DNA from 3 places in the Phytobacter sp. V69 genome. Region 1 is predicted to be linked to each of the others. Evidence: predicted binding sites of a transcription regulator. Region 1 holds the regulator's gene; each other region holds the start of a gene.
What was found. The regulator LexA, encoded in region 1, represses DNA repair genes until DNA is damaged. The targets are predictions, from matches to a motif close to TNCTGTATGTACATACAGNA.
Positions count from the first base shown of each region.

Region 1 (3,280 bases):
CCAGCCCCTGATGATAGAGCACGTAAGAGAGCAGCAAATAGTCCATGTGGCTGCGATGGCAGGGCACATAGACAATTTCATGGCCGTCGTGGGCGAGCTGGCGAACGCGTTCCGCGTTATGCACGTTAATGCCCTGATACAAGCGGTTCCAGGTAAAGCTGAGGATACGGTCTGACAGGCGGATCATCTCGTAGGAGAAGTTGGCCGCAATCTCTTCCATCAGCGCAATCGCGTTTTGCTGCGCTTTATCGTGGGAGATTTTCTTGCTGCGCGCTTCGTCTTCTACGGCACGGGCGATAGCTTTCGAGGACAGCAGCTTATTAAACAGGTCCTGACGGGCGGGCAGACGCGGACCAACCGCAGCCAGACGCTGGCGCGCGAAGTGCATACGTGCCACGCGTGCCAGTTTTTGCGCGATAATCTTATCCGTGCCGTGCTCAGTTGCCATGCGGCGCAGCGAAACCGGTGGAGAGAAACGCACGAAGCTGTCGCGCCCCAGCCAGGAGATCGCAAAGAATTTCTGGATGCCATTGAGCATACGCAGCGGTGGATTCATCTCACCTTTCTCGCGACCCGGAGAGCGGCCAAACATCATCGACACCGGTACCATCTGGACATCCAGGTCGGGGTGGCTGCGGTGCAGATCGAGATAATCGTGGAACAGCTTGATCGACTCTTCTTTTGGCGTGTACCAGGTAAAGACACGCGGTCCGCCGTGAATGAAGATATAGCGCGGCAGTTCAACGCCGTCGATTTCAAGCGGTTCGAGAGGGTCGGGCAAGTCATGTGCCAGACATTGAGCGCGCAAGGTCAGCAAGTCTGCCTTAGAGTTATAAGGCAAAACGTACATAATAGGGCGTGACGTATCGAGCCCTAATTCCTGGGCGGGTTCCGCCGGGATAGACTTGCTTTTTACCAGCACGCTTAATGGTAAATTAAGTAATTTGTAGTAAATTCGTGGCCAGCCGGACATAAAGGATGTAAAGCCTCTGGTTATTAATGCCAATGCGCCGCAAGAATATCAGAAAGCGCGCACAAATTCTTTTGTACCTCTATAACCTTACATAGAGATTGATGCTCATAACATAAAAAGGTTCTTTTCATGGCCAATAACACCACTGGCATGACCCGTATTATTAAAGCTGCCGGCTATTCCTGGAAGGGCGTCCGTGCTGCATGGATAAACGAAGCTGCCTTTCGCCAGGAGTCCGTTGCGGTCATCCTGGCAATTATTATCGCTTGTTTCCTTGATGTCGACGCCATCACCCGCGTATTACTGATTGGCTCGGTGGCGCTGGTCATGATTGTGGAAATCCTCAATAGCGCAATTGAAGCGGTAGTTGACCGTATTGGGTCCGAGTTTCACGAGCTGTCCGGGCGTGCGAAAGATATGGGGTCTGCTGCGGTATTAATGACGATTCTTGTGGCGCTGTTTACCTGGCTCTCTCTGTTGTGGGGCCATTTTCGATAAGGCTTCCAGATTTACGTTACCTGCTGGTTTTTTGCGTAATTTTGGTTTCAAAATCACCTTTAGCTGTATATACTCACAGCATAACTGTATATACACCCAGGGGGCGGAATGAAAGCTTTAACGGCCAGGCAGCAAGAGGTGTTCGATCTCATTCGCGATCGAATCAACCAGACGGGTATGCCGCCGACGCGTGCGGAGATCGCGCAGCAGTTGGGGTTCCGTTCCCCAAACGCAGCAGAAGAACACCTGAAAGCGCTTGCGCGTAAGGGCGTTATTGAGATCGTGTCCGGCGCGTCACGCGGTATTCGTCTGTTGCTTGAAGAAGAAGACATCGGGCTGCCGCTTATCGGGCGCGTCGCTGCTGGTGAGCCTCTGCTGGCACAGCAGCATATCGAAGGCCACTATCAGGTTGATCCTTCTCTCTTCAAACCCAACGCGGACTTCCTGCTGCGTGTAAGCGGTATGTCGATGAGAGATATCGGCATTATGGACGGCGACCTGCTGGCTGTGCATAAAACTCAGGATGTGCGTAATGGTCAGGTCGTTGTTGCTCGTATTGACGATGAAGTGACCGTTAAGCGACTGAAAAAACAGGGTAATACCGTGCAGTTGCTGCCGGAAAACAGCGAGTTTTCCCCCATTGTGGTCAACCTGCGCGAGCAGAACTTCACTATTGAAGGTCTGGCGGTGGGCGTTATCCGCAATGGTGAGTGGTTGTAATCCGGCTTCTGAACCGTGGCGGCACGCCCGCTGTCACGGTTGCTTTCCCTTCCTGACAAAGCTTTAACCTGCGCTTTATCCTCCTGATCGCATTCCGTTTTTTCAGCATAACCATACTTATATTTTTTTCTTTAATGGTTAAAAATTCCGAATAAAGCTTCGCGGTCGATATCCTTAACTACAATTATTATCACGTTCAGGACATTCAGAGCGTAACGACAGAAAGAAACGCTGTTCGTAACCAATGATGAGGATATGACGATGAATAAAGACGAAGTCCGCGGTAACTGGAAACAGTTCAAAGGTAAAGCGAAAGAACAGTGGAGTAAATTAACTGACGATGATATGACCATCATCGAAGGTAAACGCAACCAGTTGGTCGGTAAGATTCAGGAACGTTATGGCTACGCCAAAGAGAAAGCGGAAAAAGAAGTCGTTGATTGGGAAAACCGCAACGAGTACCACTGGTAGTCCTACACAACCCCTCAATGTGTAAACCCTCTGTGGCTACCCTGCCCGAACGGTACATGGATGTACCACCCTCAATTTTCCGGCTTGAGAGATAAAAAAAATCGCGACTAGCGCGATTTTTTCTTCAACTGAATGGTGTGATCGTGATGGCATTCGCCGGGATGTCGGCAGGCCTCAACCTCCGCGCAGTCGGCGCAAAGTCCGTGTGCTTCAATGACGTTATGACGCAGCGCAAAACCGCGTTTTGCTGCCAGCGCGTGCATGATGTCTTCCACGCCCTCCGCCTGCTCCTCTTTCACCACGCCACAGCGATCGCAGATAAACATCGCAGAAGTGTGCGTTGGCTGGTCGAAGAGATGGCACAGCACATAGCTGTTTGCGGACTCCACCTTATGCACAAACCCTTGTTCCAGCAAAAAATCCAGCGCACGATAAACCGTTGGCGGTTTGGCCTGTGGCTCGGTCTCACGCAGAAGGTCGAGCAGATCGTAAGCGCTGATGGCTCCCTGTTGCAGACTCATCAGGCGTAACACTTCGAGGCGCTGCGGAGTCAGGCGCACGTTGCGCTGCACGCACAGTTTTTCGGCCTGCGCGAGCATCTCTTGCGAAGTGGTCTTA
Region 1 is NZ_CBFFRL010000015.1:22,671-25,950, forward strand. It holds gene plsB (glycerol-3-phosphate 1-O-acyltransferase PlsB) at 1-973, opposite strand, end outside; gene ACSZPU_RS03725 (diacylglycerol kinase) at 1,103-1,471, shown strand; gene lexA (transcriptional repressor LexA) at 1,580-2,191, shown strand; gene ACSZPU_RS03735 (CsbD family protein) at 2,453-2,662, shown strand; gene zur (zinc uptake transcriptional repressor Zur) at 2,770-3,280, opposite strand, start outside.

Region 2 (3,280 bases), on a different contig from region 1:
TACGTTCGGCTTCACCGTGTACCAGCACGTCCAGGCCTAAACGCTCCTGCTCCACAATCGCCTGCTTGATGTGTTCGGCGATACCGGTGCGGTAGTTGTTGGCGTCCAGATTGCCCTTTTTGAAGTCCAGACGCAGACTGCGGATCTCGGTGGTTTGTGGGAAGGAACCGATGGTCGTCGTCGGCCATGCGGGCAGGTTAAAACGGGCGCGCTGTGCTTTGGCGCGGGCTTCATAGGCGCTGGTGCGCTGGCTGTCTTCTGCGGTGATGGCCGCCAGACGCTGTGCCACTGTCGTATTGTGCACACGGGTTGAGTGACGGCGCGCCTGAATCGGGGCACTCCAGGCCTCAATCGCCGCGCTATCACCGTTGTTCAGCGCGTCACGCAGCAACGCCAGCTCTTCACACTTTTGCAGGGCGAAGGCAAACCAGCTCTTCACTTCCGCATCCAGACGCGTCTCCACGCTCAGATCGATCGGGCTGTGCAGCAGGGAACACGAAGAGGCTACCCACAGCGGGCGTTTCCCTGCCACAGCTTTAATCTGTGCATATTTTTCTGTCAGATCGGCGCGCCAGACGTTACGACCGTTCACCAGCCCCGCCGAGAGCAGCCAGTCAGCCGGCAGACGCGTATGCAGTTCGGCAACATCATCTTTCCCGTGGACCAGGTCAACGTGCAGGCCCTGTACCGGCAGCGCGGTGATAGTGTCGAGGTTCGGCGTCACGCCTTCGAAATAGGTGGTCAGCAGCAATTTCACCTGACCCGCAAGTGCGTCGTAAGCCGGTTTGAACGCATCCAGCCAAACTTGAGGCAGCTCCAGTACCAGCGCAGGTTCGTCAATTTGCACCCATTCGATGCCGCGTTTTGCCAGCTCAGCCAGCACCTGTTTGTAGACCGGCAGAATGTCATTGAGCAGACTCAGGCGGTCAAACTGCTCGCCCTTCACTTTGCCCAGCCACAGGTAAGTCACAGGCCCCAGCAGGACAGGCTTCACCTTGTGGCCCAGCGCCAGTGCTTCGTCCACTTCATCCAGCAGTTGCGTCCAAGTCAGTTTGAACTGCTGGCCTTTGACGAACTCCGGCACCATATAGTGATAGTTGGTGTTAAACCATTTGGTCATTTCCGCCGCTGCCGCCGGTTCGCCGGTCGGCGCGCGGCCACGGCCAATGCGGAACAGGGTGTCGATATCGACCGAACCGTCGTTGTTCTGATGACGAGCCGGCACGTTACCGAGCAGCAGGCTGGTGGTCAGAACATGGTCGTACCAGGCGAAATCGCCCACCGGCAGCAGGTCGATGCCCGCCGCTTTTTGCTGATCCCAGTGACGCGCACGCAGCTCACGACCTGTTGCCAGCAGCTCTTCACGGGAGGAATTGCCCGCCCAGTAGCTTTCTTGTGCTTTTTTCAGCTCGCGACGCAGACCAACGCGAGGAAAACCGAGGGTGTGGTTTAAAACTGTCATATGTGCTTCCTCTAATTAATTGTAAATCCAATGGATTTTGAATTTAGGGAAGGCGGCAAGTTTGCTTATCTCCGGGAGCTTACTGGAGTAAGTGACCGGGGTAAGTAAACGCAGCCAACGCACCATAAATTTAAAAGACGAAGGATTTTAGCCGTCCAGATGTTTACACATCCATAATTGGCAGTTACTGTATATTCCTCAAGCGCAAATTTGTCATGCCGAAGTGAAGGACTTTCATGATCGAAATTAAACATCTGAAAACGCTACAAGCGTTACGGAACTGCGGGTCGCTGGCTGCCGCGGCGGCGGCATTGCATCAGACGCAATCCGCACTTTCCCACCAGTTCAGCGATCTGGAACAGCGCCTTGGCTTTCGGCTATTTGTGCGTAAAAGCCAGCCCTTGCGCTTTACGCCCCAGGGGGAAATCCTGCTCCAGTTGGCCAATCAGGTGCTGCCGCAAATCAGCAGCGCACTGCAGGCCTGCAATGAACCACAACAAACCCGCCTGCGCATCGCGATTGAATGCCATAGCTGTATTCAGTGGCTGACCCCGGCGCTGGAGAGTTTCCGCACACAATGGCCGCAGGTGGAGATGGATTTCAAATCGGGTGTCACCTTCGACCCGCAGCCCTCGCTCCAGCAGGGCGAGCTGGATCTGGTGATGACCTCCGACATTCTGCCGCGCAGCGGTCTGCACTATTCGCCGATGTTTGATTTTGAAGTACGCCTGGTGATCTCACCGGAAAGCCCGCTGGCCTCACGCACGCGGATCACCCCGGAAGATATTGCCACCGAGACATTGCTGATTTATCCAGTGCAGCGTAGCCGCCTGGATATCTGGCGCCATTTCCTGCAACCGGCAGGCATCAGCCCACAGCTTAAAAGCGTGGACAATACGCTGCTGTTGATTCAGATGGTGGCGGCGCGGATGGGCATTGCGGCACTGCCGCACTGGGTGGTGGAAAGCTTTGAACGCCAGGGTCTGGTAGTGACCAAAACCCTGGGCGAGGGATTATGGAGCCGGTTGTACGCTGCCGTGCGCGATGGCGAGCAGCGCCAGCCGGTCACCGAGGCATTTATTCGCTCAGCGCGGAACCACGCGTGCGACCATCTGCCGTTTGTGCGGAGCGCGGAGCGACCCAACGCCGATGCACCCATAGCGAGGCCAGTATCACCGTCCCACCAATGATAAAACTCGGCCAGTGCGGCTGCTCTTGCCAGATGGCAAGGTTCACCAGCAGCCCGGCAGGGACATGCACATTGTTCATGATGCCAAGCGTACCGGCATCCACCTGCGTCGCCCCGTAGTTCCACATAAAGTAGCCCAGCCCGGACGCCACAACCCCCAGCCACACCAGGATTATCCATTGCACATTGGTGGTCGGCAGTTTTTGCGGATTACCCAACATAAACCAGGCAATCACCGCAACGATAGCGGCGCCCAGATAGAACCAGGCAAACGCATTGTACTGCGGCATCGGCCGCGTTTCCATCAGGCGCTTATACCCCACCATACCGATGGCAAAACTGATGTTGGCGAGCTGTACAAACATCAGCCCCGTCCAGAAGTGATCGCTGACTTTGTCGTAGCGGATAATCGCCGCACCCGCCACCGCCAGCAGCGCACTCAGGGCATAACCCCAGCGTAAACGCCGCTTGCTGAGCAGATCGTAAATCAGCGTGATATAGAGCGGCGTCAGGACGGTGAATAGCAGGAATTCCGACACGCTCAAATAGACATACGCGCGGAAGCTAAACAGGTACATGATGCCAAGCTGCATCGCACCCACCAGCATGTAGAGCAGGATCGTTTTGAG
Region 2 is NZ_CBFFRL010000035.1:3,068-6,347, forward strand. It holds gene metE (5-methyltetrahydropteroyltriglutamate--homocysteine S-methyltransferase) at 1-1,462, opposite strand, end outside; gene metR (HTH-type transcriptional regulator MetR) at 1,699-2,652, shown strand; gene ACSZPU_RS07190 (carboxylate/amino acid/amine transporter) at 2,540-3,280, opposite strand, start outside.
Region 2: the regulator LexA is predicted to act here: its motif matches at 1,648-1,667, upstream of metR (HTH-type transcriptional regulator MetR).

Region 3 (3,280 bases), on a different contig from region 1:
TTTTCGCTACAGCGATGTGATGTTCCGCTTTCAGCGCTTAATCACGTTGCAGTCTCAGGCCTGTGCCAGGCTGGCACGCGCGATCCTGCTGCGTAATCCTTACCAACATGACAACCGCTTCGAACGCGCGTTCATACATCTTGATGCCGCACTGGATCGTATTCGTGCCAGCGGAACAACGTCGCCTGAGCAAATAAAAGCGCTGGGATTTCTGCTCGATAACTTGCGCGCCATCGACGCACAGCTGGCGAGCATTGAGTCCGGGCAACCACAAGCCTCGCAGACAAACGAAACGGAAAACCTGCTGGCAGATGACAGCCTGCATGGTCTGAGCGATATCTGGCTGCGCTTGCGCAATAACCTGACGCCGGAATCAGCGCTGTTTCGCCACGCCGTGCGGATGTCCGTCGTGCTGTGCGCGGGTTACGCCGTCATTCAGATTACCGGGCTGCATCACGGATACTGGATTTTGCTTACCAGCCTGTTTGTGTGTCAGCCTAACTACAACGCCACGCGCCACCGCCTCACGCTACGTATTGTCGGGACCATTGCGGGTATCGCCCTTGGCCTTCCCGTACTCTATTTCGTGCCCTCGCTGGAAGGGCAACTGGTACTGATTGTGGTTACAGGCGTACTTTTTTTCGCCTTCCGTCTCGTACAGTACGCACAGGCCACGATGTTCATTACGCTGCTGGTACTGCTCTGTTTTAACTTGCTTGGCGAAGGTTTTGAAGTGGCTATCCCACGCGTCATCGACACCATCATCGGGTGCGCCATTGCCTGGGCGGCGGTGAGTTTTATCTGGCCGGACTGGCGTTTTCGCAATCTTCCACGTGTGACGGAGCAGGCATTTAATGCCAACTGTCGCTATCTTGATGCCATTCTCGAACAGTATCACCAGGGCCGCGATAACCGCCTGGCCTATCGCGTTGCCCGCAGGAATGCCTACAATCGCGATGCAGAACTGGCATCGGTGGTATCCAATATGGCGTCTGAGCCTGGCGCAACACCTGAATTGCGTGAGGTGGCATTTCGCCTGCTCTGCCTGAATCACACATTTACCAGCTATCTATCAGCCCTAGGTGCCCACCGCGAACAGCTTACGCATCCCGCGATCCTTCGCTTACTGGACGATGCCGTATGTTACGTGGATGACGCTCTTCACCACCAACCGGCTGATGAAGAGCGTGTGCAGTTAACGCTGGCAGACTTGTCCCGACGAATTAAACATCTTGAGCCACGCCCTGACAGCAAAGAACCTCTCGTACTGCAACAGCTAGGGCTACTTATCACCCTGTTGCCAGAAATGTGCCGTTTACAGCGGCAGGTCATAGACTAATGACCCTGGATTTTTTCATGGTCGAGTTCGTTATACCAGTCGATCAGCTCCTGGCGTCGCAGCGCCGGGAGCGCCGCTTCGTGCAGGCCGATAATCGCCCCCTCCAGCCCCAGTAGTATCTTGATGCCCGTATGCTTGTTCATTGCTCTTAAACGCAACCAGCATGCTTTTGCCCCCAAAAGACGCAGCATATGTTCGTCCGGGATGCCGGCATCAAAAAGCAGCATTTCGAGTTGAAAGTTGATATTGGGTAAATCCTTGAGACGGTGCGGCGCATCGCGTGCCACTTTTTCTTGCCGTGCCGCAGCAAGCGACTGAGATGTAAGCCTCAGCAGCATTGGTAAGTCTCGCCAGAGATGCTCATCGACAAAGTAATAGTTAAGAGAAACCGTACGGCCACGTTTGTGGAAGGTCAGAAGCGGAGAGCTTTTTGCCACACGGTACTGCGCACTCTCCTCACAGGCACGCAGGTACAACTCCCCCTCTGCAATCATCGCAAACACAGTGTTGTCTATCGATAAACTGTACCCTCCGAAGTGCGCACGAAAGCGGATTTTGCCCAGTGGAGCGAGGTATTCCCGTGACTGATAGATCCTTTGATAGGATATGTTTTTCATGATTATGTCCTTAAAAATCATGGAGTAAAAACATTAACTTCATTAAATAATCCGTTAATGAGGAACATAGGCAAGTATGCGCAACTCGGCAAGATAATTTTGCGGCTTGAACGCAATACAAGACAAACTTGCGAGACGCTTTCAGAAAATGAGGTTGATCTTTGAACGTTCAGGGGTTACTGTATGTTTATACAGTAACTAACAGGACTGGGTTGATCATGTACCATTCATTAAGCCGTGCAAATCGTTCAACACAATTTCTTTCCGCACACAACGCGGGGGCCACCGAGGCTTCTACGGGGCTGATTAGCGAAGTGGTTTATCGCGAAGACCAACCCGGAATGACACAACTGCTGTTGTTGCCTTTATTACAGCAGCTGGGTCAACAATCGCGCTGGCAGCTCTGGTTAACGCCACAACAAAAGTTAAGTCGTGAATGGGTACAGTCTGTCGGTTTGCCACTGACCAAGGTCATGCAAATCAGCCAGCTCTCTCCCTGCCTAACGCTGGAGTCAATGATTCGTGCGCTACGTACGGGCAATTACAGTGTGGTTATTGGCTGGCATGCAGAAGAACTGACCGAAGAGGAACATCACCGTCTGGCAATGGCGGCCGAAGAAGGAAACGCAATAGGTTTTGTGATGCGGCCGGTACAGCACAATCCTCTTGCTGCGAGACAGCATTCGGGGATAAAAATTCACTCAAATTTGTATCATTGAGTAAAATTAGGATAAATCCTGGGATTATTTTTCTGTCGGACTAACACAAGCGCAATATCAGCGAAATACAGCGCCAATGCCCGATCCAGGCGACTTGCAAGGCATCTGAATTGGCGAATAGTTCCGCAGAATTGTTAAATATTGTGTATACAAAGCCTTTTTTTTCATATGCCTGACGGAGTTCACACTTGTAAGTTTCCAACTACGTTGTAGACTTTACATCGCCAGGGGTGCTCGGCATAAGCCAAAGATATCGTGAAGATATCTCTATAGGGACTGATGAGCAATGCCCCCGGTGAAGGATTTAACCGTGACTTCTCATCGAGATTTTCATGGCGATTTTTGGATGATAACGAGGCGCAAAAAATGAAAAAGACAGCTATCGCGATTGCAGTGGCACTGGCTGGTTTCGCTACCGTAGCGCAGGCCGCTCCGAAAGATAATACCTGGTATACAGGTGGTAAACTGGGCTGGTCTCAGTTCCACGACACCGGCTTCATTCCGAACGACGGCCCGACCCATTCAAGCCAGCTTGGTGCAGGTGCGTTCGGTGGCTATCAGGTTAACCCGTATATCGGTTTTGAAATGGGTTACGACTGGTTAGG
Region 3 is NZ_CBFFRL010000026.1:13,489-16,768, forward strand. It holds gene yccS (YccS family putative transporter) at 1-1,339, shown strand, start outside; gene ACSZPU_RS05710 (TfoX/Sxy family DNA transformation protein) at 1,336-1,956, opposite strand; gene sulA (SOS-induced cell division inhibitor SulA) at 2,175-2,675, shown strand; gene ompA (porin OmpA) at 3,042-3,280, shown strand, end outside.
Region 3: the regulator LexA is predicted to act here: its motif matches at 2,134-2,153, upstream of sulA (SOS-induced cell division inhibitor SulA).